DNA from 3 places in the Streptomyces sp. IBSNAI002 genome. Region 3 is predicted to be linked to each of the others. Evidence: riboswitches for the same ligand, from Rfam matches in the RefSeq annotation. Region 3 holds a riboswitch; each other region holds the start of a gene.
The links. Region 3 has a riboswitch for cyclic di-AMP ahead of ACTVZO_RS17960 (transglycosylase family protein). Riboswitches for the same ligand answer to the same signal wherever they lie in the genome.
Positions count from the first base shown of each region.

Region 1 (9,592 bases), 3.3 Mb from region 3:
CCCGCAGGCCCGGGGCGCCGCCCCGGGCCTCCGCCGTACGACCGCCCGCGCCCCGGTCGCGGCCCGCCCGCGCCCCGGCTGCGGCCCGCCGCTCCGGCCGGCGCCCGCCGGCCCCGGCCCGCGGCGGGCGCCGCGGCCCGTCAGGACCCGACGGCCTCGGGCTCCTCGCGGATCACGCCCGTCGCCCGGCCCGCCGTGACCGCGGCGACGGCCACCTCGGGTGCCGCGTGGCCGCCGGCCACGAACGGCCGCCACCACGGCTTCGCGGGGGCGTCCGCCGCGCCCGGTTCGAAGGGCTGCCCCGGGACCGGCAGGGCGATCGCGGCTCCGGCCCCCTCCGCCGCGGCGAGGGTCCCCTCGCCCGGCTCGTCCCACGGGTGAGGGGCCAGGTTGAAGGTGCCCCAGTGGATCGGCAGCATCGTGCCGTGCGGGGCGCCGCCCTGGAGGTCGAGGTGGGCGCGCATGCCCTCCTCGGGCGTCATGTGGATGTCGGGCCAGTATTCGGAGTAGGCGCCGATCTGGATCATCGTCGCGTCGAAGGGCCCGTGCTCTGCGCCGATCTCCGTGAAGCCGGGGAAGTAGCCGGTGTCCCCGCTGTGGTAGATCCGGTGCGCGTCCCCCGCGACCACCCAGGAGGCCCACAGGGTGTGCTGCTGGTTGCGCAGTCCGCGTCCGCAGAAGTGCCGGGCCGGGGTCGCGGTGAGCGACAGCCCGGCGACCTTGGTGCTCTCGTTCCAGTCCAGCTCGCGCAGCCGGTCGGCGGGCACGCCCCAGCGCTCGAGGTGCGCGCCGACGCCGAGCGGCACGGCGAAGACCGTGTCCGTGCCGGCCAGCTCCTTGATCGTCGGCAGGTCGAGGTGGTCGTAGTGGTCGTGCGAGATCACCACGACGTCCACCGGGCCCAGCGAGGCCAGCGGTACGGGTACGGGGTGCAGCCGCTTGGGCCCGGCGAAGGGGAAGGGCGAGCACCGCTCGCCCCACACCGGGTCGAACAGCACGCGTCGCCCGTCGATCTCGGCGAGCACGCTGGAGTGTCCCATCCAGGTGATCCGCAGTCCGCTCGCGGGCGGCTTGGCCAGTTCCGCGAGGGTCGTCGGGTACACGGGGATGGGGGCGCCGGGGGTCCGCCGGATCCGCTGCTCCCGGTGGAAGTAGATCTTGGCGAACTCCGCCATCGACCCCGAGGGCCTGGTCCGGGCCCCGAGCGGGTTCTGGAAGACGCCGTCGGCGAAGTTCGGCGAACGGTGGATGCGCTCCAGCCGGGCGCCGGACGGGTCGGCGCCGAAGGCTTCGGGCCGCAGGGCACGCAACCGCGGACGCAGGGGACGCGGGGGACGGGAGCCGGTCAAGGCGCCTCCTGGGAGAATGGGGTCGGGACGGTCGTCGGTCTACGACCATGCCAACGCACACATACCCCGAAGGATTCCGCTTACGGCCCCCGTCCTCCGTCTGCGGCCCCCTACAGGGGCAGCAGGTCCGGGCGCTTCGCCTCGACGTGGTCCCCGGAGGACTCGCCGCGCAGCCGCCGCCCGATCCAGGGCGCGAGGTGCTCGCGCGCCCACTGGATGTTGTCCCGGGTCACGTCCACCGAGCCGCGCGGCCGCTGCGGCGGCCAGGGCTGGTCCGGGTCGGCCGGCACCTCGAGCCCGAGCACCTGAGCGGCGCGCAGCGCCACCCGAGTGTGCCCCTCGGGCGACAGGTGCAGCCGGTCGGCGTCCCAGGCGCGCCGGTCCTGTACGGACCTCAGCGACCAGAGGTCGAGCACCGGGCACTCGTAGCGGTCGGCGATGGCGCGCACGTGCGCGCTGTACGTCGCCACCTTGCCCCGGAGGTGCTTGAGGACCGGCACCCCCCGGGTGTCGAAGCCGGTGGTGATCATGACCAGGCCGACGGCCCCCGTGAGGTCGGCGACGGCGGCCTCGAACCGCTCCGCCACGTCGTCCGGGTCGGTGCCGGGCCGGATGATGTCGTTGCCGCCCGCGCAGAAGGTCACGAGGTCCGGCGCGAGCTCCTTGGCCCGCGGTACCTGCTCGGCCACGATCTGGTCGAGGAGCCGGCCGCGCACGGCCAGGTTCGCGTACCGGAAGTCGTGTTCGTCGCGCTGGTCGGCCAGGAGCACGGCGAGCCGGTCCGCCCAGCCGAGATAAGAATCCCCGGGTCCCGGGTCCCCCACGCCCTCGGTGAAGCTGTCCCCGATCGCCGCGTACGAGCCGATGGTCTTGAGTGTCGTCTTCGTCGCTGCCACGGAACGACATCCTTCACCCGCGCACACGACCTACGCCAACGTAAGCAGGGGTTGACGGACCGTGATCTATACCACGCGGAGGATAAGGAATAAGTACACATCAGGCCGGGACCCCCCTCGGGTCCCGGCCTGACGCGGGTCCGTGCTCCGACGGCGGCCGCCGTCAGATGGTGACGCCCTTCGAGCGGAGGTAGCTCACCGGGCTGATGTCCGAGCCGTAGGACGGGCCCGTGCGGATCTCGAAGTGGAGGTGCGGGCCGGTCGAGTTGCCGGTGGAGCCGGAGAGGCCGATGCGCTGCCCGGCGGTGACGCTCTGGCCGGCCGAGACGGAGAGCGAGGAGAGGTGGCCGTACTGGGAGTACTTGCCGTCCGCGTGCCTGATGATGACCTCGTTGCCGTACGATCCGGCCCAGCCGGCCGAGACCACGGTGCCCGCACCGACGGCCTTGACGTCGGTGCCGGAGCTCGCGATGAAGTCGACGCCGGTGTGGTAGCCCGAGGACCACATGGCGCCCGAGGCCCGGTACTGGGTGGATATCCCGCCGGGGACCGGGGCCACGAATCCGGCGCCGGGGGCCTTCGCCTCGGTGGACGAGCCGCCGCCCTGCGGCTTCTGCTTGGGCTGCGGGGCGGGGGCGGGGGCCGCCTGCTCACCGGAGGAGCCCTCGTCGGCGGACGGGGCGCCGGTCGAGGACCGCTCGGCGGGAGCCGGAGCCGGAGCCGCTTCGGCCGGGGCCGCCGACTTCGCGCCGAGGGTCAGCTTCAGGCCCGGGTGGATCAGGGAGGGGTCGGTGCCGACGGCCTCGCGGTTGTCGGCGTAGAGCTTCTCCCAGCCACCGGAGAGGTTGCGCTCCGCGGCGATCTTGGAGAGGTAGTCGCCGGGCACGACCGTGTAGACGGCCGGTGCGGACTCGGCGGCGGCGGGCGCGGCCTGGAACGCGACCGGGAGCTGCGGAGCGACGGCGGGGGCCGTGGCCGGAGCGGCGGCGGGAGCCGGGGCGGCGCTGGCGCCGGCCGCACCCATGAGGGGCAGCGCGAGGGCCGCACCACCGGTGCCGGCGACGGCGAGACCGCGGGAAAGGGAACGGGACTTGGGACGGCGGTGCTTACCCTTTGCAGGCATGGCGAATTCCTCTCCGTCGCCTGCGAGGTGAGCTGTCGGGTTCGGACTGGAGATGTCCGGACGTACATGAACGGAACATGTACGACTTCACCCCAAGCCGTTCCGGGGAAAGATCCGGAACAGCGGCTTACCTGGTTCCCCCGCTCCTGCCGCGCGCGTGAATAGTCGGTGGGGTTTCCGGGAGGCGGCAGGATTAGGCGGTCCACCCGGATCGATCGCGAAGGTAATCGAGTCCGCCCGTACGTAACAAGCCATGAATTCCCCTGAAGAATCACCGGGGTGAGGGATCGACGGAATTCCGGTCACCCTCCGTCCATTCCGCACCGTCAACAACCGCCCCGGCCGGGCCATTCGGCTTTCGCGATCAGGCACGCACGGTCACCGTATGATCTGGCTCACGGGGCCGTGCCCGATCTCGCCGCCGGGCATGGCAAGTTGGAGCCAACCAGCTCAATACGGACAAGCTGTCCCATGAAGAAGCGGAGGAGTTCCTTTGACCCAGCAGATACAGGAGCCGGAACTGTCCGGAGTGCGCAATTTCCGCGATGTGGGCGGATTGTCAACTTCTGACGGACAACGAGTGGCGACGGGACGACTGTTCCGAAGCGGACATCTCGCACATGCCACCGAAACCGATGCGGAGTTCCTGGCATCGCTCGGGCTCCACACCATCTTCGACTTCCGCAACGACGCCGACCACGCCCTGGAGGGACCGGACGTCGTCCTCCCCGGGGTGAGGAACGTCAACATCCCGCTCTCGGACCCGGCCGACGGCCGCGAGTTCTGGGCCATGGTCCGCGAGGGCGCCCTCGACCAGCTCCGCTCGGTCCTGGGCGACGGCAAGGCCGCGGCCCGGATGGCGCAGTCGTACCGCACGATCATCCGGCACCGCACGGCCGAGCACAGCCGGGTGGTGCACGCCCTCGCCGAGGACAGTGTCCCCGCCCTGCTGCACTGCGCGGCCGGGAAGGACCGCGCGGGCCTTTCGGTCGCCGTCGTCCTGCTCGCGCTCGGTGTCGAGCGGGACGCGATCATCGCGGACTACCTGGAATCGAACGCCCCGCACCGCCGCTACCGGGTGCGCCGCAGCAGCGAGTCGCAGGAGGCCCGCTCCCCCGAGGTGATGGAGCTCCTCGCCCCGCTCTTCGACGCCCGCGCCGAGTACCTGACGGCGGCCTTCGACACCATCGACGAGCAGTGGGGCGGACGCGAGGGCTACCTGACGGAGGGCCTCGGGCTCACGCCCGAGACCCTCGCCCGGCTGCGGGACCGGCTGCTGGCCTGACGGTCCGGCCGTCCCGCCGCCTGCCGGAGCAGGCCGTCACCGGTTGCCGACGGCCTGCTTCACCAGGGTCCTGCCGAACTCCCACATCAGCCCCGACCCGCCGTGCGCCTCGTCCATGACCTCGCGGAAGGCGCCGACGAACCGGTCGACGTCCCGCTCGTCCACGATCAGCGGCGGGATGAGCTTGATCACTTCCAGGTGGTCTCCGGACACCTGGGTGAGGATCCGGTGCTTCTGCAGCAGCGGCACCACGACCATCTGCGCGAAGAGCCCCTTGCGGGCCGCCTGGAGCATGGCCCACCGGCTGCGCAGCCCCAGCGAGGACGGCCGGCCGAACTCGATGCCGATCATCAGCCCGCGCCCCCGCACCTCGTGCAGCAGCTCGTACTCGTCCACCAGGGCCGCGAGCCGCCCGCGCAGCAGGTCGCCCACGGCCCGGGCGTGCGCGACGACCTCCTCGTCCTCCATGACCGACAGCACCGCCAGTCCGGCCGCCATCGCCTGGGCGTTGGAGCCGAAGCTCGCGGAGTGCACGAGGACCCGGTCCATGGACGAGTAGACCTTCTTGAAGATCCAGTCCTTCCCCAGGGTCGCACCGACCGGCACGTAGCCGCCCGAGAGCGCCTTGGCCACGCACACCAGGTCGGGTTCCACGCCCGGCTCGTACTGGTACGCGTAGAAGTCGCCGGTCCGTCCGAGGCCGGTCTGCACCTCGTCCGCGATCAGCAGCGCCTTGTGGCGGTGCAGCAGTTCCTGCGCGGCGAGCAGGAAGCCGGGCGGAGCGGCGAGGACGCCCTTGCCCTGGATCGGCTCGACGACGAGGGCCGCCACGTCGCCCTTGCGCAGCTCGCGCTCCAGGGCGCCCAGGTCCCCGAGGGCGATCTTCGTATCGGGCAGCAGCGGTGCGAAACCGTCCCGGAAGCCGTCCTCCCCGTTCACCGAGAGCGAGCCCGTGGTGAGCCCGTGGAAGGCGTGGTCGCAGTAGAGGACCCTGGGCCGTCCCGTCGCGTACCGGGCGAACTTCAGGGCCGTCTCCACCGCCTCGGTGCCGCTGTTGCCGAAGAAGACCCGGTCCAGGTGGGGGCTGTACGAGAGCAGCTTCTCGGCCAGCAGCCCGGGCAGCGGCTGGCAGTCGAAGCGGGTGAGGTCGGCGAGCTGGGCGTCCAGGACCTCGTGCAGGGCGCGGCGGACCACCGGGTGGTGCCGGCCCAGGCCCATCACCCCGAACCCGGCCAGCATGTCGAGGTAGTCGTTGCCCTCGGCGTCCCAGAAGTGGGCGCCCTCGGCCCGCTCGTAGACCTTGTCGAAACCGATGGTGTGGAGCATCCGCGGCAGTTGGTGGTTGAGGTGCCGGGCGTGCAGCTCGTACCGCTCGCCGCCGCGCTCGGCCAGCAGGGCGCCGAGGTCGAAGCCCTTGCCCCGGCCGCCCTCCGTCCCCCCTCCCGGTGGGGGCGTCATGCCGACGCGTCCCGGTTCCCGCCGATCGTCTCCCGCGCCGCGCGCAGGGACTCCTTGAGGGAGCCCATGGTGGCGAGGACGGCGGTGGGCTCGTATCCGCAGTGCGCCATGCAGTTCGCGCAGCGCGGGTCCTTTCCGCGGCCGTACTTGCTCCAGTCCGTGTCGTTGATCAGTTCCCGGTACGTCGGGACGTATCCGTCGCTCATCAGGTAGCAGGGGCGCTGCCAGCCGAAGAGCGAGTAATTCGGAATGGCCCAGGCCGTGCAGGGGAAATCGGCCTTTCCTTCCAGGAAGTCCAGGAAGAGCGGCGAGTGGTTGAGCCGCCAGCGCCTGCGGTTGCCGCCCGCGAAGGCCTTCCTGAAGAGTTCGCGGGTCTGTTCGACGCCCAGGAAGTGCTCCTGGTCGGGAGCCTTTTCGTAGGCGTAGGCGGGCGAGATCATCATCTCGTCGACCTGGAGGTCGTCATTGAGGTAGTTGAGCACCTCGATGATCGTCTGCGGGGTGTCCGTGTTGAAGAACGTCGAGTTGGTGGTGACCCGGAAGCCGCGCCTCTTCGCCTCCTTGATGGCCGCGACCGCCTCGTCGAAGACACCTTCCTTGGCCACCGACTCGTCGTGCCGTTCGCGCAGCCCGTCGATGTGCACGGCGAAGGCGAAGTACGGGGACGGGGTGAACTTCTCGATCTTCTTGCGCAGGAGCATCGCGTTGGTGCAGAGGAACACATACTTCCGCTTGGCGACCAGCTGGCGGACGATCTCGTGGATCTGCGGGTGCATCAAGGGCTCGCCGCCCGCGATGGACACCATGGGCGCACCCGACTCCAGCACGGCGCCGACCGCCTGGGCGACCGGCATGCGCTGCTTGAGCACCCCGGCCGGATGCTGGATCTTCCCGCACCCCTCACAGGCCAGGTTGCACGCGTAGAGCGGTTCCAGCTCGACGATCAGCGGGAACTTCTCACGCTTGCGGAGCTTCTGTTCGAGCAGATACGTCCCGACCCTGATGGTCTGGCGCAGCGGCATGGCCATCTGGCTCACCTCCTGGGGAGCAGCAAAGAACGGTGCCAGTCATAAAACGCGGGCAGTACGGCACGCAGTACGCGGAAGGCCGATATTCCACCGCGGACCGTGCCGATGCGGACGAGCTCATGCTCCGGAGCGTCCACGATCACCCGGACGGCCGCAACCGGGCGTCCTCCCCCCGACGGGGGGCAGCCGCCCCGGGTGGCGGCCCACAGGGTGGCCGCGGACTCCATGTCGACCGCGATGGCGCCGGTGGCGCGCAGCTGCGCGCGCTCCTGGCCGCGGACGACGTGGTCGGATCCGGTCAGTGCGCCGGTGTGCACGGTCCGGCCGGGGGCGGCCCGGGCCAGTGCCTCGGCGAGCAGGGCGGTCCCGGTACAGGCGACCACCCCCTGCGGATCCCGGGTCTCCTCGGCGACGACCAGGTCGCCGGGGTGCATGCCGGGCACCAGCCCGGCGCAGAACCCGGTCGCGAGGACGGCCGCCCGGTCCATCCCCGGCCGCTCCAGCGCGCGGCCGACGGACCGTCCGGCCGCGCGCGGGCCCATGCCGGTGCGGAGCAGGGCGTAGTCCCCGCGGCCCGCGCTGCGCAGCGCCGTCTGCTCGATGCGCAGGGCGCAGGCCACCAGCAGCGGACCCGGGTCCGCGGCTCCGTTCCCCCGGGCCGCGGACATCAGGACCCTCCGGCGGCCGCGAACGGTTCCCCGTGCAGGTAGCGGCCGAGCGCGGTGAGCGGGAACACCTGCCGGTACAGGTGGTAGTTGATGGAGAAGTCCCAGGGGAAGCCGGTGCCCGTGAAGTGGGGTTCGTCCCAGGAGCCGTCCTCCCGCTGGGTCGCGACCAGGTGGGCGACTCCCCGCTCGACGGCCCTGCCGTCCCGTTCGCCCGCCGACAGCAGCGCCATCAGCGCCCACGCCGTCTGCGAGGGGGTGGAGGCACCCTTCCCGGCCCAGGACCGGTCCTTGTAGGACCGCTGGTCCTCGCCCCACCCGCCGTCCTCGTTCTGTACGGACTCCAGCCAGCGCACGGCCCGCCGGATCGCGGGATGCCCCGGGGCGATGCCGGCCGCGGTGAGGGCCGGCACCACCGACCCGGTGCCGTAGACGTAGTTGGTGCCCCAGCGGCCGAACCAGCCCCCGTCGGGCTCCTGTTCGGCGAGCAGCCAGGCGACGCCGCGCCGGGTCCGCGCGTCGCCGCCCCTGCCCTCGAAGGCGAGCATCTCCACCACGTGGGCGGTGACGTCGGCCGAGGGCGGGTCGATGACCTCGCCGAAGTCGCAGAAGGGCAGCCGGTTCGGGAAGGGGCTGGTGTTGTCGGCGTCGAAGGCGCCCCACGCGCCGTTCTTCGACTGCATGCCGAGGTTCCAGGACACCCCGCGGGCGATGGCCGCCTCGACCCGGGCCGGGTCCGGGTGCTTGACGCGGCGCAGCGCGAGGACGACCTCGGCGGTGTCGTCGATGTCGGGGTAGGTGTCGTTGTGGAACTCGAACGCCCAGCCGCCGGGGGCGAGCCCGGGCCGGCGCACCGCCCAGTCCCCGGTGCGCGCGATCTCCTCGCCGAGCATCCAGTCCGCGGCCTTGACCAGCGCCGGGTGGTCGGGGCGCAGACCCGCGTCGGCCAGCGCGATCGCGGCGAGGCAGGTGTCCCACACCGGGGACTGGCAGGCCTCGATCATCCGGGCCCCGTCCTCGCGCCACACCGCGAAGCGGTCGAGGGATTCCAGTCCGGCGCGCATCACCGGGTGGCCGAGGTCGTAGCCGAGCAGGTGCAGGGCGATGACCGAGTACACGGCCGGCGGCTGGATGCCGCCCCAGCAGCCGTCGTTCTCCTGGCGTTCGACGATCCAGCGGGCGGCGGCGGACATGGCCGCCTTGCGCAGCCGGCGCGGGGCGAACCGCCGGTAGACGTGCAGGGCCCGGTCCATCCGCTGGAAGGCGCCGTCCCAGCTGGCCAGCGGGGCGAGCCGCCGGGCGGGGTTCGGCACCCGGGCGTCGGCGTGCAGCTCGTCGAGGGCGAAGGGGGCCGGGCGGACCGGGCGCAGCGCGGAGACGACCGTGAGCGGGACGATGGTCTGGCGGGCCCAGCAGCCGAAGTCGTAGATGTTCAGCGGCACCCAGGGCGGCAGGAACACCAGCTCGGGCGGGAGTTCGGGCAGGTGGTCCCAGCTCCACCAGCCGAACAGGGCCAGCCAGATGCGGGTGAAGACCCGGGCCGAGGCGATCCCGCCGTGGGCCCGGATCCAGGCCGACGCGCGGGCCATGTGCGGGGCGTCCGGGGCGTCGCCGGCCAGGCGCAGGGCCACGTAGGCCTCGATGGTGGCGGAGAGTTCGGGCGGTCCGCCGTGGAAGGTGGCCCAGGTTCCGTCGTCCCGCTGCTCGCCGCGGATGAACAGGGCGGCGGCGCGGGTGGTGGCCTCGTCGCGGATCCCGAGGAACTGCCTCAGCAGCAGATCCTCGGCG
Region 1 covers NZ_JBQPXG010000002.1:6,995,055-7,004,646, reverse strand. Annotated here, with positions in the region: gene ACTVZO_RS32990 (MBL fold metallo-hydrolase) at 141-1,349, opposite strand; gene ACTVZO_RS32985 (SGNH/GDSL hydrolase family protein) at 1,460-2,245, opposite strand; gene ACTVZO_RS32980 (LysM peptidoglycan-binding domain-containing M23 family metallopeptidase) at 2,409-3,368, opposite strand; cyclic di-AMP (ydaO/yuaA leader) riboswitch at 3,371-3,546, opposite strand; gene ACTVZO_RS32975 (tyrosine-protein phosphatase) at 3,862-4,653, shown strand; gene ACTVZO_RS32970 (aspartate aminotransferase family protein) at 4,690-6,111, opposite strand; gene hpnH (adenosyl-hopene transferase HpnH) at 6,108-7,139, opposite strand; gene ACTVZO_RS32960 (phosphorylase family protein) at 7,145-7,807, opposite strand; gene shc (squalene--hopene cyclase) at 7,807-9,592, opposite strand, start outside.
Region 1: linked by a shared signal. The riboswitch ahead of ACTVZO_RS32980 (LysM peptidoglycan-binding domain-containing M23 family metallopeptidase) and the one ahead of ACTVZO_RS17960 (transglycosylase family protein) in region 3 are both predicted to bind cyclic di-AMP.

Region 2 (9,592 bases), 2.6 Mb from region 3:
GGCTGACGACCCCGACGCCGAGCTCGTCGGGCCGGCGTCCCGCGCGTACGGCCGTCAGCTGGTCGGGCCGCGCCGACAGCTGCCCGCGCAAGCCCTCCACCAGGCAGTCCACCGCGCTGACCTGCTCCAGCCGAAGCCCCGCGAAGGCGGAGCGGGGCGCCGACACCGAAGCGAGCACGAACTGTGCCTCCCGGCCCGTCGCCGGATCGGGGCAGTCGACGAAGCCGTTCACCACGACCGAGTCCAGCACGCCGAACTCGTCCGCCGCGTACAGCTCACGTATGACGAGCAGCATGGATTGCGCCAGCAGGTCCCGGTACAGGGCGCGTCGTTCCGTGACCGAGCGGGGCTTCACCTTGTCCTGGTCGGTACTCGGCAGATACTGGACCGAGCGGGCCTCCGGTACCACCGCGTACCCGGGCAGCTCCCAGTCCAGGACGAGCTCGCGCTCCCCCGGGCCGTACGCCGCCGCCACCTGGCGCGGCAACGCCTCGGGCCAGGCCGTGGAGGTGTACAGGGCGGCCGAGAAGTATTCGACCACCGCTTCCGAATCGCCCGCGCGCAGGGCCCCGGCCAGCTCGGTGAGCCCGTCGTTGTGCGTCCGGATCCCGGCGAGCTGCTGCGCCGCCCACTGGTCGTACTGCTGCCGGTACGAAGCCAGTTGCTGCTGCCGCTGTGCCTCGGCGGCATTCGCCGCCTGCCAGGCCTCGGTGTACCGGGCGTGTGACTCCCGCTCGGCCTGGGCCCGGTTGGCCGAGCCGAGGGTCCAGCCGCTGCTCTGGTGCTGGAACTGCTCGATGCGGGGCATCGGCACCTGTTGCGCCAGGGTGCCGGGGCTGAACGGCTCCAGCTGTTCGGATCGCACCAGGGCGGCCATCCGGAAGGCCGGTGCCCTGCACCCCGTGACCAGCAGGCCTTGCAGGGCAGCCACCTCGGCGTCGATCTCGGCGGTGCGCCGCCGGGCCTCGGACTCCCGGTGCTGCCGGTGGCTACGGGCCGCCTCGCGTTCGTACGCCCGTTGTCGGCGTTCCGCCTCGCGCTGCTGTATCTGCTGCGTCTGCTGCATCCGGCGCTGGGCCTCTGCCCAGTCTCCGATCACTCCGCCCGCACGACGACTCATCAGCTCTGTTCTCCCCGCCCCACCAGCCAGTGCCAAGGGGGAAAACACTAGTCGCCATTCGGGTGGTACGTCCCCCCTAGGGCGTACCACCTGAATGGCGACTTCCGTCCTACAGCACGCCCCCGGCCAGCGCGGCCACGGTGGCGGGCAGCGCGGCCCCCGATCCGTCGCGGCGCGGGTCCACGGGCGGCAGTCCGGCCGGGGTTCCGTTCGCGGCGGCCGCCCGGACCGGCGCGTTGCCCGCCCAGGCCAGGACCAGCACGTCCTCGCCCTTCAGGAACCGCTGGCAGCGCACGCCGCCGGTGGCCCGGCCCTTGCGCGGGTACTGGTCGAACGGGGTCAGCTTCCCGGACAGCACCGAGTCGTCCAGCGTCCCGTGCGAGCCGGCGACGGTGAACACCATCGCGTCCCGGGCCGGGTCCACGGCCGAGAAGTGGATCACCTTCGCGTTGTCGGCGAGCTTGATGCCGGCCATGCCGCCCGCCGGGCGGCCCTGCGGGCGCACCTGGGAGGCCGGGTAGCGCAGCAGCTGGGCGTCGTCGGTGAGGAAGACCAGGTCCTCCTCACCCGTGCGCAGTTCGACCGCGCCGACGATCCGGTCGCCGTCCTTGAGGGTGATGACCTCCAGCTCGTCCTTGTTGGCCGGGTAGTCCGGCACGACGCGCTTGACCACGCCCTGTTCGGTGCCCAGCGCCAGGCCCTGCGAGGACTCGTCCAGCGAGGTCAGGCAGACCAGCTTCTCGTCCGCCTCCAGCCCGGAGAGGAACTCCGACACCGGTGCGCCGCCCGCCAGGTTCGGCGCGGCGTGCGTGTCCGGCAGCTGCGGCAGGTCGATCACCGACAGCCGCAGCAGCCGCCCGTACGAGGTGACGGCGCCCACGTCGGCGCGGGCGGTCGCCGCGACCTGCGAGACGATCAGGTCGTGCCTGGCGCGGGCGCCGCCCTCCTCCGCGGGCAGCGGATCGCCGTTCGCGGTCCGCGCCAGCAGGCCGGTCGAGGACAGCAGTACGCGGCAGGGGTCGTCCGCGACCTCCAGCGGAACGGCTGCCACCGCGGTGCCCGCGGACTCCAGCAGGACCGTACGCCGCTCGGTGCCGAACTTCTTGGCGACCGCGGCCAGTTCCGTGGAGACCAGCTTGCGCAGCTCGGTGTCGGACTCCAGGATCCCGGTCAGCTCGTCGATCTCGCCCGTCAGCCGGTCGCGCTCGGACTCCAGCTCGATCCGGTCGAAGCGGGTGAGCCGGCGCAGCGGGGTGTCCAGGATGTACTGGGTCTGGATCTCGCTCAGCGAGAAGCGCTCGATGAGGCGCTCCTTCGCCTGCGCGGAGTTGTCGCTGTCCCGGATGAGGCGGATGACCTCGTCGATGTCGAGCAGGGCCACCAGCAGGCCCTCGACCAGGTGCAGCCGGTCGCGCCGCTTGCCGCGGCGGAACTCGCTGCGCCGCCGGACGACCTCGAAGCGGTGGTCGAGGTAGACCTCCAGCAGCTCCTTGAGGCCGAGGGTGAGCGGCTGCCCGTCCACCAGCGCCACGTTGTTGATGCCGAAGGACTCCTCCATCGGCGTCAGCTTGTAGAGCTGCTCGAGCACGGCTTCAGGATGGAAACCGTTCTTGATCTCGATGACCAGGCGCAGGCCGTGCGAGCGGTCGGTGAGGTCCTTGACGTCCGCGATGCCCTGGAGCTTCTTCGAGCCGACCAGGTCCTTGATCTTCGCGATGACCTTCTCGGGGCCGACCGTGAACGGCAGCTCCGTGACGACCAGGCCCTTGCGGCGGGCCGTCACGTTCTCCACCGCGACCGTCGCGCGGATCTTGAACGTGCCGCGGCCGTTCTCGTAGGCGTCCTTGATGCCCGAGAGCCCCACGATCCGGCCGCCCGTGGGCAGGTCCGGACCCGGGACGAAGCGCATCAGCGCCTCCAGGTCCGCCTGCGGGTAGCGGATCAGGTGGCGGGCGGCCGCGATGACCTCGCCGAGGTTGTGCGGGGGCATGTTGGTGGCCATGCCGACCGCGATCCCGGACGCGCCGTTGACCAGCAGGTTCGGGTAGGCGGCGGGCAGTGCCACCGGTTCCCGCTCCTGGCCGTCGTAGTTGGCGGTGAAGTCGACGGTGTCCTCGTCGATCGACTCCGTCATCAGTGACGTGGCGTCGGCCATCTTGCACTCGGTGTAACGCATGGCGGCCGGCGGGTCGTCGTTGCCGAGCGAACCGAAGTTGCCGTGGCCGTCGACCAGCGGCAGCCGCATGGAGAAGGGCTGGGCCATGCGCACGAGGGCGTCGTAGATCGACGCGTCACCGTGCGGGTGGAGCTTGCCCATGACCTCGCCGACGACACGGGCGCACTTGACGTAGCCGCGGTCGGGGCGCAGACCCATCTCGTTCATCTGGTAGACGATGCGGCGGTGCACCGGCTTCATGCCGTCACGGGCGTCGGGCAGGGCACGGGAGTAGATCACCGAGTACGCGTACTCGAGGAAGGAGCCCTGCATTTCGTCGACGACGTCGATGTCGAGGATCTTCTCCTCGAAATCCTCCGGCGGCGGGGTCTTCGTGCTGCGGCGGGCCATCGCTGCGCGGCTCCTTAACCAAGAATGGGTGTGCGGGGGTCTGACGCGGACCATTGTGGCCCGAGGCACCGACAACCCGGACTCCGACCCCAGGGGGTGACCCGGGAACTTATCCGGTCGTCGACGCGCTTGCATACAGTGGCAGGTCTGACGGAAATCTCTGCATCGCGTATCGAAGGGACCACATGCCCATGGGTCACACGGCCACAGCCCAGGCCGGCTCCGGCGGCCTGACAGCGACCGAGCACCGGCTGGCCAACGGCCTGCGCGTGGTGCTGTCCGAGGACCACCTGACCCCGGTCGCCGCGGTCTGCCTCTGGTACGACGTCGGCTCGCGCCATGAAGTCAAGGGGCGTACCGGCCTGGCTCACCTCTTCGAGCACCTGATGTTCCAGGGCTCGGCGAACGTGCCGGGCAACGGGCACTTCGAGCTGGTCCAGGGGGCCGGCGGCTCGCTCAACGGCACCACCAGTTTCGAGCGCACCAACTACTTCGAGACCATGCCGACCCACCAGCTGGAGCTCGCGCTGTGGCTGGAGGCGGACCGGATGGGTTCGCTGCTGGCCGCGCTGGACGACGAGTCCATGGAGAACCAGCGCGACGTCGTCAAGAACGAGCGCCGCCAGCGGTACGACAACGTCCCGTACGGCACCGCCTTCGAGCGGCTGACCGCCCTCGCCTACCCCGAGGGCCACCCGTACCACCACACGCCGATCGGCTCCATGGCCGATCTGGACGCCGCCTCCCTCGAGGACGCGCGCGCCTTCTTCCGCACGTACTACGCGCCCAACAACGCGGTCCTGTCGATCGTGGGCGACATTGACCCTCAGCGCACGCTCGCGTGGGTCGAGAAGTACTTCGGCACCATCCCCTCGCACGACGGCAAGCAGCCGCCCCGGGACGGTTCGCTGCCCGAGGTCATCGGCAGCGAGCTGCGCGAGGAGATCGTCGAGGAGGTCCCGGCGCGTGCGCTGATGGCCGCCTACCGGCTCCCGCACGACGGCACCCGCGAGTGCGACGCCGCCGACGTGGCGCTGACCGTCCTGGGCGGCGGCGAGTCCTCCCGGCTCCACAACCGCCTGGTACGCCGCGACCAGACGGCCGTCGCGGCCGGGTTCGGCATGCTGCGCCTGGCCGGAGCGCCCTCGCTGGGCTGGCTGGACGTCAAGACCTCCGGCGGCGTCGAGGTCCCGGACATCGAGGCGGCCGTGGACGAGGAGCTCGCGCGGTTCGCCGCCGAGGGCCCGACGGCCGAGGAGATGGAGCGCGCGCAGGCGCAGCTCGAGCGGGAGTGGCTGGACCGGCTGAGCACGGTCGCGGGCCGCGCCGACGAACTGTGCCGGTTCGCGGTGCTCTTCGGCGACCCGCAGCTGGCGCTGTCCGCGGTCCAGCGGGTCCTGGACGTGACCGCCGAGGAAGTACAGGCGGTGGCCGCGGCCCGGCTGCGCCCGGACAACCGCGCGGTGCTGGTCTACGAGCCGCTGGCCGGCTCCGACGAGTCCGCCGGGAACGACGACGAGAACGAGGGGGCGGAGCAGTGAGCGACACCGCAGCCGTCACGATGACCTTCCACCCGCGCCCGCAGGCCGGGGAGCCGCAGCCGTGGGCCTTCCCGGCCCCGGACCGCTCGGTGCTGTCCAACGGCCTGACCCTGCTGCGCTGCCACCGGCCGGGTCAGCAGGTGATCGCGGTCGAGGTCAACCTCGCCGCCCCGCTGGACGCGGAGCCCGAGGGCCTGGACGGGGTGGCGACCATCATGGCCCGCGCCCTGTCCGAGGGCACCGACAAGCATTCGGCCGAGGAGTTCGCGGCCGAGCTGGAGCGCTGCGGCGCCACCCTCGACGCGCACGCCGACCACCCGGGTCTGCGGGTCTCCCTGGAGGTCCCGGCCTCCCGGCTGCCCAAGGCGCTCGGCCTGCTCGCCGAGGCCCTGCGCGCGCCGGCCTTCGCCGACTCCGAGGTCGACCGGCTGGTGCGCAACCGGCTCGACGAGATCCCGCACGAGCTGGCCAACCCGCAGCGGCGCGCCGCCAAGCAGCTCTCCAAGGAGCTCTTCCCGGCCGGCCTGCGCATGTCGCGCCCGCGCCAGGGCACCGAGGAGACGGTCGCCCGGATCGACTCCTCGGCCGTACGGTCCTTCTTCGAGGCCCACGTACGCCCCGCCACGGCCACCGCGGTCGTGGTCGGCGATCTGACCGGCATCGACCTGGACGCGGTCCTCGCCGACACCCTGGGCGCCTGGACGGGCAACACCGCCGAGCCCCTGCCGGTGCCGCCGGTGACCGCCGACGACACGGGCCGCGTGGTCATCGTGGACCGGCCCGGAGCGGTCCAGACGCAGCTGCTGATCGGCCGGATCGGGCCGGACCGGCACGACCGCGTGTGGGCGGCCCAGGTGCTCGGCACGTACTGCCTGGGCGGCACCCTGACGTCGCGCCTGGACAAGGTGCTGCGCGAGGAGAAGGGGTACACGTACGGCGTGCGCGCCTTCGGCCAGGTGCTGCGCTCCACCGCCGACGGCCGGGGCGCTTCGATGCTCGCCATCAGCGGCTCGGTGGACACCCCGAACACCGCCCCGGCGCTGGAGGACCTCTGGAAGGTGCTGCGCACCCTCGCGGAGGGCGGTCTGACCGACACCGAACGGGACGTGGCGGTGCAGAACTTGGTGGGCGTGGCCCCGCTCAAGTTCGAGACGGCGGCCTCGGTCGCGGGCACCCTGGCCGATCAGGTCGAGCAGGAGCTGCCGGACGACTACCAGGCGCAGTTGTATGCGCAGCTGGCCGAAACGGGCACGGTGGAGGCGACTTCGGCGGTCGTGAAGGCCTTCCCGGCCGACCGTCTGGTCACGGTGCTGGTGGGTGACGCGACGCAGATCGAGGAGTCGGTGCGGGCCTTGGGGATCGGCGCCGTGAGCGTCGTCACCAACTGACCCCGGCCGACGGCACGACAAGGGGCTCTGGCGGACATATCCGCCGGAGCCCCTTTTGTCCGTTTAGCGGAGAGGTTGCTTTTATGTGGTGTGGCGTACGCAACAAAAGGGCGTGTCTGTTTGCCGATTGACTGATGATCCGCCTAGCGTCACCTGTGCTGTCCGTCAGTTGTACCCGCCGCATCCGCGGCACCGGACAGCGATCGCCGAGTCCCCGTCAGGCGCGAGCCTGGGGAGCCGGGGACCCACATCAGTCCCTGGGGTGAATCGGACCGCCTCGCAAGAGGAGGCCCGTAGGAGACCTTCCTGCTCCGAACCCGTCAGCTAACCCGGTAGGCGAGAGGGAAGGAAAGGATCAGCCCCTTCATGGCGTTTGGCAGTCGTGCCGCCGGTAAGCACCGTGGTTCCAGCCGTTTGAGCCGCAAGACCGCCGGCTACGCCGGCATAGCCGCCCTCGCCACCACTGGTGTCGTCGGCTCCCTCGCCGCTCCGGCCTTCGCCGCGGACAGCAGTGACAACCACTCCGCCTCGGACAACGCGCTCGGCGCGGTCGTCGTCGCCGAGGACCTCGCGGGTGACATCCAGGACCAGGCCGCGTCCCAGCAGCGTGCCGCCGAGCACGCCGCCGCCAAGGCGCAGGCCGAGGCCGACGCGAAGCAGCGGGCCGCCGAGGCCAAGCGCCTCGCCGAGGCCAAGGCGAAGGCCGAGCGCGAGGCCGCCGAGCGCGCGGCCCGCGAGGAGGAGCGCAAGCGCCTCAACACCTTCGTCTCCCCGCTCGACAGCTCGTACGTCAGCACGCAGTACAAGGCGGGCGGCGGCATGTGGTCCTCCGGCAGCCACACGGGCATCGACTTCCAGGCGCCCTCCGGCACCTCCGTCCACTCGGTGGGCGTCGGCGTCGTGGTCGAGGCCGGCTGGGGCGGCGCGTACGGCAACAACGTCGTGATCAAGCACAACGACGGTACGTACACCCAGTACGGGCACATGTCCTCGCTGAGCGTCTCCGTCGGCCAGCAGGTCACCCCCGGCCAGCAGATCGGCCTCTCGGGCTCCACGGGCAACTCCAGCGGCCCGCACCTGCACTTCGAGGCCCGCACCGGTGCCGACTACGGCTCGGACATCGACCCGATCGCGTACCTGCGCTCGCACGGCGTCAGCCTCTGACCCGCACCCCACCGCTCACCGAAGGCCCCGGCTCCCCGAGCCGGGGCCTTCGTGCTGCCCGCCGGATACATGTTCGTCATTTCCGGCGGCTCTCTGAAATTATCGTGTGTTGCAATAGAGTCGCAGCACGCGCAGGCGCGTCATGGATATGCGCGGTCTTTGGCGTGGCAGTCGAAAATCGGAGATGGCGGAGGTCCGGTCTTGCGTATTCCCGCGCACGCGGTATGCACTGCGATCCGCGACGACATCGTCTCCGGGGTCTTCGGGCCGGGCGGCAGGCTGACCGAGGAAGTGCTGGCCCGGCGGTACGGGGTCTCGCGGGTCCCGGTCCGCGAGGCGCTGCGGACCCTGGAGTCCGAGGGGTTCGTGACCACGCGGCGGCACGCGGGCGCCTGTGTGGCCGAGCCGACCGAGCAGGAGGCCGCCGACCTCCTCGAGCTGCGGATGCTGCTGGAGCCCCTGGCGGCGGCCAGGGCGGCCCGGCGGCGCACCGAGGGGCACCTCAAGGTGCTGCGCGGGCTGGTCAGGCTGGGCCAGGAGCGGGCCAGGCGGGGCCAGGGCGAGGACCTGCGGTCGCTGGGCGGCTGGTTCCACGAGACCCTCGCGCAGGCCTCCGGGAGCCCGGGCCTGATCGCGCTGCTGACGCAGATGCGGCACAAGCTGGCGTGGATGTACGTGGTGGAGGCGCCGGCCCGGCCGGTGGACTCCTGGGCCGAGCACGGGGCGATCGTGGACGCGGTGGCGCGGGGGGACGCGGAGCGGGCGCGGACGCTGACGGCCATCCACGCCGACCGGGCGGCGGGCGCGCACCGGCCGCGGCCGCGGGCGGCCGTGAGCACTTCGCAACCTGCCGTAAACATGTCGAGCGGCCGTCATTAACAGGAGCCGTATACAAAGGTGGGGTATTCGTGCGCCGCTTCCGGAATTCCGGTCGGCGTCAATTCGGCGTGCCGAAAATCAACCCCGCCCGGTGCGCCGAATTCCGGATGCGCCGGATTCCCCTGCGTGAACGCGAAAGCCGCGGTCCCCGGATGGCGGGGCCGCGGCTTGCGCGCGTGGACCGTGCGGGCCTGTGGGCCCGTGTGGTCGCGGGGCGACGGAGGTGTCGAACCCGAAGGGTCAGACGGTCTCGGGGAGCTCCTCGAGACCCTCGGCGACCAGCTTCGCGAGGCGGTCGAGCGCCGCCTCGGCGCCTTCGGCGTCGGACGCGAGGACGATCTCCTCGCCGCCCTGGGCGCCGAGGCCCAGAACCGCCAGCATGGAAGCGGCGTTGACGGGGTCGCCGCCGGCCTTCGCGATGGTCACCGGGACGCCGGAAGCGGTCGTCGCACGGACGAAGATCGAGGCGGGACGAGCGTGCAGGCCCTCGGCCCAGCCGACGTTGACGCGGCGCTCTGCCATGGTGATGCCCTTCAGGTTCTTACGGTTGTCTAGACCAGTCTCTCACGACGTCCGGAATGCTCGGACCGACCTTCGGCCCGAATCCTCCGCCGTTCGACCTTCCCCAGCTTGCACGGGTTTGCCCCAGTGTGCCTGATGCGCCGCGCGCACGCTGGCAGGCGGTTTCCGGCCGTAAGGTAGGCCCATGACCACCGAGTCGGACCCTTCGTACCCGGCCCACTGGGAGGCGGACGTCGTCCTGCGCGACGGCGGCACCGCCCGGATCAGGCCGATCACCCCGGACGACGCGGGCCGGCTGGTCAGCTTCTACGAGCAGGTCTCCGACGAGTCGAAGTACTACCGCTTCTTCGCCCCCTACCCCCGGCTCTCCGACCGCGACGTGCACCGCTTCACGCACCACGACTACGTGGAC
Region 2 covers NZ_JBQPXG010000002.1:6,284,844-6,294,435, forward strand. Annotated here, with positions in the region: gene ACTVZO_RS30135 (restriction endonuclease) at 1-1,120, opposite strand, end outside; gene ACTVZO_RS30140 (DNA gyrase/topoisomerase IV subunit A) at 1,230-3,686, opposite strand; gene ACTVZO_RS30145 (M16 family metallopeptidase) at 3,878-5,227, shown strand; gene ACTVZO_RS30150 (M16 family metallopeptidase) at 5,248-6,615, shown strand; cyclic di-AMP (ydaO/yuaA leader) riboswitch at 6,810-6,969, shown strand; gene ACTVZO_RS30155 (M23 family metallopeptidase) at 6,982-7,779, shown strand; gene ACTVZO_RS30160 (GntR family transcriptional regulator) at 7,981-8,658, shown strand; gene ACTVZO_RS30165 (HPr family phosphocarrier protein) at 8,899-9,180, opposite strand; gene ACTVZO_RS30170 (bifunctional acetate--CoA ligase family protein/GNAT family N-acetyltransferase) at 9,365-9,592, shown strand, end outside.
Region 2: linked by a shared signal. The riboswitch ahead of ACTVZO_RS30155 (M23 family metallopeptidase) and the one ahead of ACTVZO_RS17960 (transglycosylase family protein) in region 3 are both predicted to bind cyclic di-AMP.

Region 3 (9,592 bases):
AGGGTGCGGGCCTCGGCCAGCGGGACCGTCTCGGCGGCCAGGTCCAGCGCCGCCTCGATGTCGGCCCGCATGGCGGCCACCTGCGCCGCGGTCGGCGGGTCGCTGACGACCCCGTCCACCACCAGGTGGCGCTCGGTCATCCGGACGCAGCCCACGTCCACCGAGCGGGCCGCGCGCACCTGCTCCTCGCCGACCACGAACTCGGTCGAGCCGCCGCCGATGTCCACCACCAGGAACGGCCGCTCCACGGGGGTCCCCCCGGACGAAGCCGGCGGGAGGTCGTGGACGACGAGCTCCTTGGTGGCGCCGGTGAAGGAGTACTCCGCCTCCTGCTCCCCGGAGATCACCTCGGGTTCGACGCCCAGGATGTCCAGGACGCCCCGTACGAAGTCGTCGCGGTTCTCCGCGTCCCGGGAGGCCGAGGTCGCCACGAAGCGGATCTTCTCCGCGCCGAGCTCCTTGATGACCGCCGCGTACTCCCGGCAGGCCGCGAAGGTGCGCTCCAGCGCCTCCGGCGCGAGCCGGCCCGTCTTGTCCACGCCCTGGCCGAGGCGGACGACCGTCATCCGTCGGTCCAGCTCGACGAGCTCGCCGGTGTCCGGGTCGCAGTCCGCCACGAGCAGGCGGATGGAGTTCGTACCGCAGTCGACGGCGGCGACCCGGGTCATCCCCGCGGCCCCTCGTCGTCCGCCTTCTTCTCCCCGCACGGGGTGACGCAGGCGCCCTTGGCCCACCACTCCGGCAGCATGGCGATCGCCTCGTCGCCGAGCGGGTTCACGCCCGGGCCCGCGGCCAGCGAGTGGCCGACCAGCACGTGCAGGCACTTGACCCGGTCCGGCATGCCGCCGGCGCTGGGGAAGCCCTGGAGCACCTCGATGGCGTCGCGGCGCCGGATGTAGTCCTCGTGCGCGGCCTGGTAGGCGGCGGCGAGCTCGGAGTCCTCGGCGAGCCGGGCCTGCATCTCCTTCATCACGCCGTTGGCCTCCAGCGTGCCGATCGCGGAGGCCGCGCGCGGGCACGTCAGGTAGTACAGCGTCGGGAAGGGGGTGCCGTCGGGGAGCCGCGGCGCGGTCTCGACCACGTCCGGCTGGCCGCAGGGGCAGCGGTGGGCGATGGCGCGCAGCCCGCGCGGCGGGCGGCCGAGCTGCTGCTCGAACGCCTCGATGTCCGCGTCGGTCGGCTCGGTCCGGTCGGTCTGGGGCGGGGGCGTCTGCATGCCTGGAGGAAGTCTCTTCGTTCTCGTGGATGGGTACTGCGGTACGGATGCGGTGCGGTACGGATGCGGTACGGGTGCGGTCGGGCTCAGTCGCCGGGGCGGTCGGCCTTGTCCACTCCGTCCCACACGTTGGAGTACCAGGGACGGTCGGAGCCGGCCTGGCCGGTGCGGTGCCGCTCGGCCGCCGCCTGGGCCCCCGGGTCGGTCATGATGTAGCCGATCTCCCCCGGGCGCAGGAAGTGCAGGTGCTTGCGCGCCTGCTGCTCCGCGTACGCGTCGTCCTGCCAGCGGGCCTTCTCGTCGCGGAGCCGCTCCAGGCGCTCCCGCGCGGCGGCCGCGGCCCGCTGCTGCTCCGCGATCTCCGAACGCTGGGACACGTACTGGCGCATCGGATACGCGAGGGCGACGACCAGGGTACAGAGGACGAGCACCAGGAGCGCGGCACGGCCGGTGAGCCGGCTGCGGCGGACCTGGCGGCGCGACTGCGAGCGGTAGACATGCGCGGCGGTCCGCTCGCCGAGCTGCTTGAGCCTGGTCGCGGTCGAGAAGGTGGAGAACCGATCCCGGTTCCCGGCCATTGATCCGCCTCCCCTGTGTACGCACTACGCACTACGTCCCCGCACACGGTACGGGACCGAGTGCGGGGACGTACGGAGGCGAGGGCGTGGTTAGCCCTTGAAGCGGGGGAACGCGCTGCGGCCCGCGTACACCGCGGCGTCGTCGAGGATCTCCTCGATGCGCAGCAGCTGGTTGTACTTGGCGACGCGGTCCGAGCGGGCCGGGGCGCCGGTCTTGATCTGACCGCAGTTCACGGCGACGGCAAGGTCGGCGATGGTGACGTCCTCGGTCTCGCCGGAGCGGTGCGACATCATGCACTTGAAGCCGTTGCGCTGGGCCATCTCGACGGCGTCGAGGGTCTCGGTCAGCGAACCGATCTGGTTCACCTTCACGAGCAGGGCGTTCGCGGAGCCCTCCTCGATGCCGCGGGCCAGGCGCTCCGGGTTGGTGACGAAGAGGTCGTCGCCGACGATCTGGACCTTGGCGCCGAGGCGGTCGGTGATGACCTTCCAGCCGGCCCAGTCGTCCTCGTACAGCGGGTCCTCGATGGAGACGAGCGGGTACGCGGAGACGAGCTCCTCGTAGTACTCGGTCATCTCTGCGGCCGAGCGGGACTGGCCCTCGAACTCGTACTTGCCGTCCTTGTAGAACTCGGACGCGGCGACGTCGAGCGCGAGCGCGATGTCCTTGCCCGGGGTGTAGCCGGCCTGCTTGATGGCCTCGACGATGAGGTCGAGCGCGGCGCGGTTGGACTCCAGGTTCGGGGCGAAGCCGCCCTCGTCACCGAGACCGGTGGAGAGGCCCTTGGTGTGCAGGACCTTCTTGAGGGTGTGGTAGACCTCGGCACCCCAGCGCAGCGCCTCGGAGAAGGACTCCGCGCCGATCGGGGCGATCATGAACTCCTGGATGTCCACGTTGGAGTCGGCGTGCGACCCACCGTTGAGGATGTTCATCATCGGAACGGGCAGCAGGTGCGCGTTCGGGCCGCCGAGGTAGCGGAAGAGCGGCAGGTCCGAGGCCTCGGACGCGGCGTGCGCGACGGCGAGGGACACGCCGAGGATCGCGTTGGCGCCGAGCGAGCCCTTGTTGTCGGTGGCGTCCAGGTCGAACATGGCCTGGTCGATCAGGCGCTGCTCGGTGGCGTCGTAGCCGACGAGCTCCGGGCCGATCTGCTCGATGACGGCGAGGACGGCCTTCTCGACACCCTTGCCCATGTAACGGTTGGGGTCACCGTCACGGAGCTCGATGGCCTCGAAGGCACCGGTGGAGGCGCCGGACGGAACTGCAGCACGGCCGGTGCTGCCATCGTCGAGGCCCACCTCGACCTCGACCGTGGGGTTGCCTCGGGAGTCCAGGATTTCCCGGGCTACGACGACGTCGATGGACGGCACGAGCATCTCCTTCTGGGATGTGACGCTGGGTGTGCGGTGGCATCAGGCCGTGGGATGGCCTTGCCGCCTAGAGCCTAACCGGCTCCGGGCACTGGGCCCGCCGACCGCCCGGGTCCTGGGACGAAAAAGGGTCCGAATACCCCTCTTCCGGGACATAGGGCTCTTGATCATCACGGCCCCGCCCGCGCACGCGCCACCGCCCGGCGCGTGGGGAAGGCGCGCCGGGCGGTGGGTGGTGGTGCGTGGTACTGCCTGTTGCTCGGGGACACCGCGGCTATTGCCGCAGTGTTCAGCTGAGCTTCAGCTTCTGACCCGGGAAGATCAGGTCGGCGTCCGAGACGATGTCCTTGTTCAGCTCGAACAGCTTCTGCCAGCCGCCCTGCACGCCGTTCGCCTCGGCGATGGTGCCCAGGGTGTCGCCGGACTTCACCTCGTACGAGCCGTTGCCGGTCTGCGGGGCCGGGGTCTCGGTGCGCTCGGAGCCGGTGACCGGGGCCTCGGCGCGCTTCGGCTCCGTCTTCTTCGGCTCGGTCTTCTTCGGCTGGGTCTTCTTGGGCTCGGTCTTCTTCTCCTGCTTGGGGGCGGCCTCGGTCGCGCCGCCGCCGGTGTAGGAGGAGTTCGACAGGCCCTTGCCGCAGTGCGGCCAGGCGCCCTTGCCCTGGCCCTTGAGGACCTTCTCCGCGACGGCTATCTGCTGGGACTTCGAGGCCTGGTTGGCCTGCGGGGCGTACGACTTGCCACCGAACGCGGCCCAGGTGGAGGACGAGAACTGCAGGCCGCCGTAGTAGCCGTTGCCGGTGTTGATGGCCCAGTTGCCGCCGGACTCGCACTGCGCGACCTTGTCCCACTCGGACGCGGTGGCGGCGCTGGCGGTGCCCGCGGCCATCAGGGGGGCGGCGACGGCCACACCGGCGACACCGGCGAGCGTGACGATGCGGACGGACCGCTCGATTGCAGTACCGCGACGGTGCTTGCCCTTGCCGGAAAGCAGCATGGAGTTTCTCCTCACCGACGCCTACGAGGTGAGCTGTCGGGTTCGGGCGAGTGAGTTGCCCGGCCGTGCGACCTAGCGCACGTCTTAACCCCTAGCCGGTGGCGTGACCGTCTCTCAACGGCCGCTCCCGGCACCTACCTTGGTTCCCCCGCTCCTGCCTTCGGCGCTTGACGCGACGACTGTTCCCCCCGTCCGCCGGCAGGATTCGGCGATGCGGTCGAAGGAGCTCGCGGTGGCGAGCGATTCAGAAGGTAGACAGGTCTCTCCCCGATGTTCAACGAGCGGCATCGGGGAGAAACGGGCCCTACTTGCGCCCCTCGTACGGATGTTTGCGCAGGTGAGGGCGGGGTTTGCGGCAGCCGCCGGGTGGGACACGCCAGTTGACCGGAAGAGACACATGTCTCACTTACAGAAAACGGACAATCAACTCTTTCCGGCTGCCCGAAGTGCCCTTATTCGGCAGTTAGATCCAAGTTTTGTCCGGGCTTGATCAGATCGGCGTTCTCGCCGATGACCTGCTCGTTGGCCTCGTAGAGGGCGTTCCAGCCGCCCTTGAGTCCCTTGGCGTCCGCGATGGCCGTCAGGCTGTCGCCCTCCTTGACGGTGTACGTGGGCTCCGACGGGACGTCAGACGGGCCGGGGGCCTCGAGCGCGGGCGCGCCGCGGTGCTTGCCGTTGCCCTCGGGGGCGGTCACGGGCGGTGCGGCGGGGTCGGGCGAGGCCTCGGGGGTCTCCGGGGCCGCAGGCGCCGTCGGGTCGCCCGGGGCCACGGGGGGCCCGGTGACCGGGGGCTGGCCCGGGGTCACCGGCGGGGTGACGGGCGGCGTGGTGGGCGCGTCCGGGCTCACGGGGGCGGTCGGCTCGGTGGGCTCCACCGGGGCGGGCGCCGTGGTGGGGTCGTCCGGCGAGGGCATGACGGGCAGTCCGAGGGAGGGCGCGAGCGGGCCGTCGGGGAGCGCGAACGACGGGCTCGGCGCGGGCTGCGTCGGAGCGCCGAAGTCCGTGGACGGCTTGCCGGTCCCGGTGGTGGGCACGCCGTGGTCCGGGCGGGACGGCGCGGCGCCGGCCTGGGAGCCGCCCGGCAGGCCGGGGTCGACCTCGGCGGCGGGGCCCTGGCCGTCCAGCCCGGCCGAAGCCGCGCACAGCGGCCACGCCTGCGGGCCCTGGGAGGCCAGCACCCGCTCGGCCACCGCGATCTGCTGGGAACGGCTCGCCAGGTCGGCCCGCTCGGCGAAGTCGAGTCCGCCGGCGTTGCTCCACTGCTCCTGGCTGAACTGCAGGCCGCCGTACTGGCCGCTGCCGAAGTTCGCGCTCCAGGCGCCGCCGCTCTCGCATTCGGCGACCTTGTCCCACGTGGACGTGTCGGCCGCACTGGCGTTGGTGGCGGCGAGCAGCGGCAGTGCCAGCGCGGAGCCTGTGACTCCGGCGGTGACGACTATCGCGGGCACCTGGCGGGGGCGTCTGTGGCGGCCGTTCCCGGAACGCATGAGCTGCACCTTTCGCATAACGGCGGGGTAACGGCAGAACCTAGCGGCCTTCGAACGATTGTCACAACTCCGGTCGGCAACTGACTTCCGGTCAGTCGCCCTTCAGATGTTTCGGGGTGTGAAGCGCACGGGAAGGGTGCGCAGGCCACGCATGATCAGCCCGCCGCGCCAGCGCAGGTCTTCGGGCGGAACAGCTAGTTCCAGATCTGGCAGACGCGTGAGCAAAGTCGCAAGCGCGGTCTGTCCTTCAAGTCGTGCGAGCGGAGCGCCCAGGCAGTAGTGGATGCCGTGCCCGTATCCGAGGTGCTGGTTGTCCGTCCGGGAGAGGTCGAGGGTGTCCGGCTCGGCGAAGCGCGCGGGGTCGCGGTCCGCGGCCGCGAGGACGACCAGGACCGGATCCCCGGTGGCGACCCGCTGCCCGCCGAGGGTCAGCGGCTCGGTGGCGAACCGCCAGGTGGCCAGCTCCACGGGGCCGTCGTAGCGCAGGAGTTCCTCGACGCCGGTCTCCAGCAGGCCGCTTTCGCCGGCCGCGAGGGAGGCCTGGAGGCGCTCGCGCTCGCCCGGGTTCATGAAGAGGGAGTGGACGCCGTTGCCGATGAGGTTGACGGTGGTTTCGAAACCGGCGAAAAGCAGGATGAAAGCCATGGCCGTGGCCTCGGCCTCGGTGAGGTGGTCACCGTGGTCGCTCGCCCGGATAAGATCGGAAATGAGGTCATTGCCCAGATCATCCCGCTTGCGGTGGATGAGTTCCCCGAGATAGGTCCGCATCTGCTTCACGGAACGGGCCACTCCGCCGCGCGGGCCTCCGCCGTGGCGGATCATCATCCCCGCCCAGTCGCGGAAGTCGTCCTGGTCCTCGCGCGGTACGCCGAGCATCTCGCAGATGGCGTAGATGGGGAGCGGGAAGGCGAACTCGTGGATGAGGTCCGCCTCCCCCCGCTCCGCGAACCCGTCGATGAGGTGGTCGGTCAGCTCCTGCACCCGCGGGGTGAACTCGGCGACCCTGCGCGGGGTGAACGCCTTCGACACCAGCCGCCGCAGCCGGGTGTGGTCCGGCGGGTCGATGTTGAGCAGGTGCGTCATCAGCTCGGCCTTGCGCTCCCCCGGGATCCCGGTCTTGCCCTTGGCGTGCGCGGGCTCCGCGTGGTGCGCCGGGTTCTTGCTGAGCCGCTGGTCGGCCAGGGCCTGGCGGGCGTCGGCGTACCGGGTGACCAGCCAGGCCTCGACCCCGCTGGGGAGCTTGGTGCGGTGCACCGGCGCGTGCTCGCGCAGCCAGGCGTACGCCGGATACGGATCGGTCGCGAACTCCCAGTCGAAGAGGGTCGGGCCCCGGCCGGCGGGGCGGGCCGAAGGGGTGTCTGCGGGGTCTGCGGGGGTCTGCTCGTGCACCCGATGACCGTATCCCGGCGCCGTCCCCCCATCCCATATGGGTGCTTCGCCGCGGCTGTCCGCAGATCCGCCGTCACTTGACCTCACCTTCCCCGGCATTCCTACTTTCGGTTTTGTGGATGTGAGGATCTTGAAGAGCAGCTTCGCGGTGGTGGAGAGACGGGCCGAGCACGCGGTCAAGTACTTCTACTCCCACCTCTTCTGGCACAACCCCGGCATCCGTGAGCTCTTCCCGGCCTCCTCCGAGGACATGGAACGGCAGCGGGACCGGCTCTTCGCCGCGCTCACCCACGTGATCGCCCACCTGGAGGACGACGGGCTCCTCCCCTATCTCCGCGACCTGGGCCGCGACCACCGCAAGTTCCGGGCCGGACCCCAGCACTACGCGGCCGTGGGCACCAGCCTGCTCGCCGCCCTCGCCGAGGCCTCCGGCGAGGCCTGGACCCCGCAGGCCGAGAAGGCCTGGGCCGAGGCGTACCAGCTGATAGCCGACGCGATGCTGGCCGGCGCCGCCGCGGCCGAGGAGCGGGAGCCGGCCTGGTGGGACGCGGAGGTCGTACGCCATCTCCAGTACGGCGAAGACATCGGCGTACTGACCCTGAAGCCGCACGCCCCCTTCCCCTACCTCCCCGGCCAGTACGCGAGCGTGAGCAGCGAACGCGTCCCGAGGACCTGGCGCACCTACTCCATCGGCAACGCCCCCCGCCCCGACGGCACGCTGGACCTGCACGTCAGCCGGATCGAGCGGGGCCGGCTCAGCACCGCCCTGGTCCGCGACGTGCAGCCGGGCGAGATGCTGCGGCTCGGTGCCGCGGGCGGGCGGCTGACCTTCCGCCGCGGGGACCGTCCGGCCAGCCTCATCGCCGCCGGAACCGGGTGGGCGCCGGTCCGGGCCCTGTTGGAGGACCTCGCGGAGCGCCCTCCCGACCAGGACGTCCGGCTCTTCGTGGTCGCGCGGGACGCCGCGCACCTCTACGACCGCCCGCTGATCGACGAGTACGCCGCCGCCTGCCCCTGGCTCTGCGTCACCTACCTCACGCCCGCCCCCGGGCAGCACCGCAACCAGGCCACGGACCGGCTGGCCACCGCGCTCGGCCACCGGGGGATGTGGCCCGAGCAGGACGTCTACCTCAGCGGACCGCCGCTGTTCGTCGAGGAGACCGCCCGCCTCCTGGAGGAGCTGGGCGCCCTGCCCGGCCGGATCTTCCACGACTCCGTGCCCGCCGCCGGACGCGGCCACGGCCCGAACGGCCGCCCGCTGGGCTTCGGAGAGTGGTTCCTGAACCGCCCCTCGCCGCACTGGCACAACCCCTCGGGCCGCGCGCCGGGGGATCCGGCGTAGCTCGTCCGGCGTAGCTCGTCCGGTGCCGCCGTGGGCTACTCGCCGACGCCCTCGGCGGCCCGGATCGCGGCCCGGTAGGCGCGGGCGGCGGCGCGCAGCGCGGTCTCGGGGTCGGTGCCCGCCGCCTCGGCGCGTGCCGCCAGCGCCAGCAGCTCGTAGCCGATGCCCTCGCCGCGGGGCAGCTCCACGGCCACCCCGCCCGTACGGGCCCGCCCGGCGAGCTTGGCCGCGAGCGCGAGCCCCGGCTGGCCCAGCGGGATCCCGTCCGTGACGGACTCGCGGCTCTTCTCCACCGCCTTGGTGCGCTGCCAGTGCGCGCTGACGTCCTCCGGGGTCTCGGCCTTCTCGTCGCCGAAGACGTGCGGGTGCCGGTGGATCAGCTTCTCCACGAGGGTCCCGGCCACGTCGTCGATGGAGAACGCCCCGCCGGCGCCCTCGTCATCGTCATCGTCACCGGACTCCTCGCCGTCCTGCGCCGTGCCCTCCCCGGCGCCCTCCTCCGCGATCCGGGCGTGGAACACCACCTGGAGCAGGACGTCCCCGAGCTCCTCGCGCAGTTCCTCCCGGCTCCCGTCCTCGATGGCCTCGACCAGTTCGTACGCCTCCTCGATCGCGTACTTGGCCAGGCCCCGGTGGGTCTGCCGGGAGGTCCACGGGCACTCGCGCCGGACCCGGTCCATCACCTGGACCAGATCGAGCAGGCGGGCGCCCGGCAGGTCGTACGAGCCGGGCAGCAGCTCCAGATCGGGCATGGCGACCCGGCCCGAGCCCGCGAGACGGGCCAGCCCGTCGGTGAGCCGCTGGTCGCCCTCACCGCTCAGGAGCACCACGACCGTGCCGCCCCCGGCGCAGGCCCCGACCAGCTCCTGCGCGTCCGGGCTCCCCTGCACGACCTCGACACCCGCGTCCCGCAGGTACGGCAGCTGCGGGTGGCCGGGGTCGGCGCACAGCACCCGCTCGGCGGCGTGCAGGGTCTGCCACGCGGGCCAGGACAGCACGCCGGGGGCGACCCGGTGGCTGGTGGTCAGCAGGACGATGCGCCCGGTGGGCTCGGCCGCGGTGGACTCGGAGGGATCGTGGTCGGTCACCCCCCGAACCTACCTCCGCGGGCGCGCCTCAGGCTCCGGCGGGTGCCTGCTCGGGCCGGGTCCGCTGGGTGATCCAGGGGGTCTCCCCGGCGCCGAGCTTGATCTGCTCGACGTCGAAGGAGCCGTA
Region 3 covers NZ_JBQPXG010000002.1:3,695,169-3,704,760, forward strand. Annotated here, with positions in the region: gene ACTVZO_RS17940 (Ppx/GppA phosphatase family protein) at 1-668, opposite strand, end outside; gene ACTVZO_RS17945 (DUF501 domain-containing protein) at 665-1,216, opposite strand; gene ACTVZO_RS17950 (FtsB family cell division protein) at 1,303-1,794, opposite strand; gene eno (phosphopyruvate hydratase) at 1,885-3,171, opposite strand; gene ACTVZO_RS17960 (transglycosylase family protein) at 3,455-4,159, opposite strand; cyclic di-AMP (ydaO/yuaA leader) riboswitch at 4,163-4,335, opposite strand; gene ACTVZO_RS17965 (transglycosylase family protein) at 4,612-5,646, opposite strand; gene ACTVZO_RS17970 (cytochrome P450 family protein) at 5,749-7,035, opposite strand; gene ACTVZO_RS17975 (globin domain-containing protein) at 7,157-8,377, shown strand; gene ACTVZO_RS17980 (nucleoside triphosphate pyrophosphohydrolase) at 8,413-9,465, opposite strand; gene ACTVZO_RS17985 (SurA N-terminal domain-containing protein) at 9,494-9,592, opposite strand, start outside.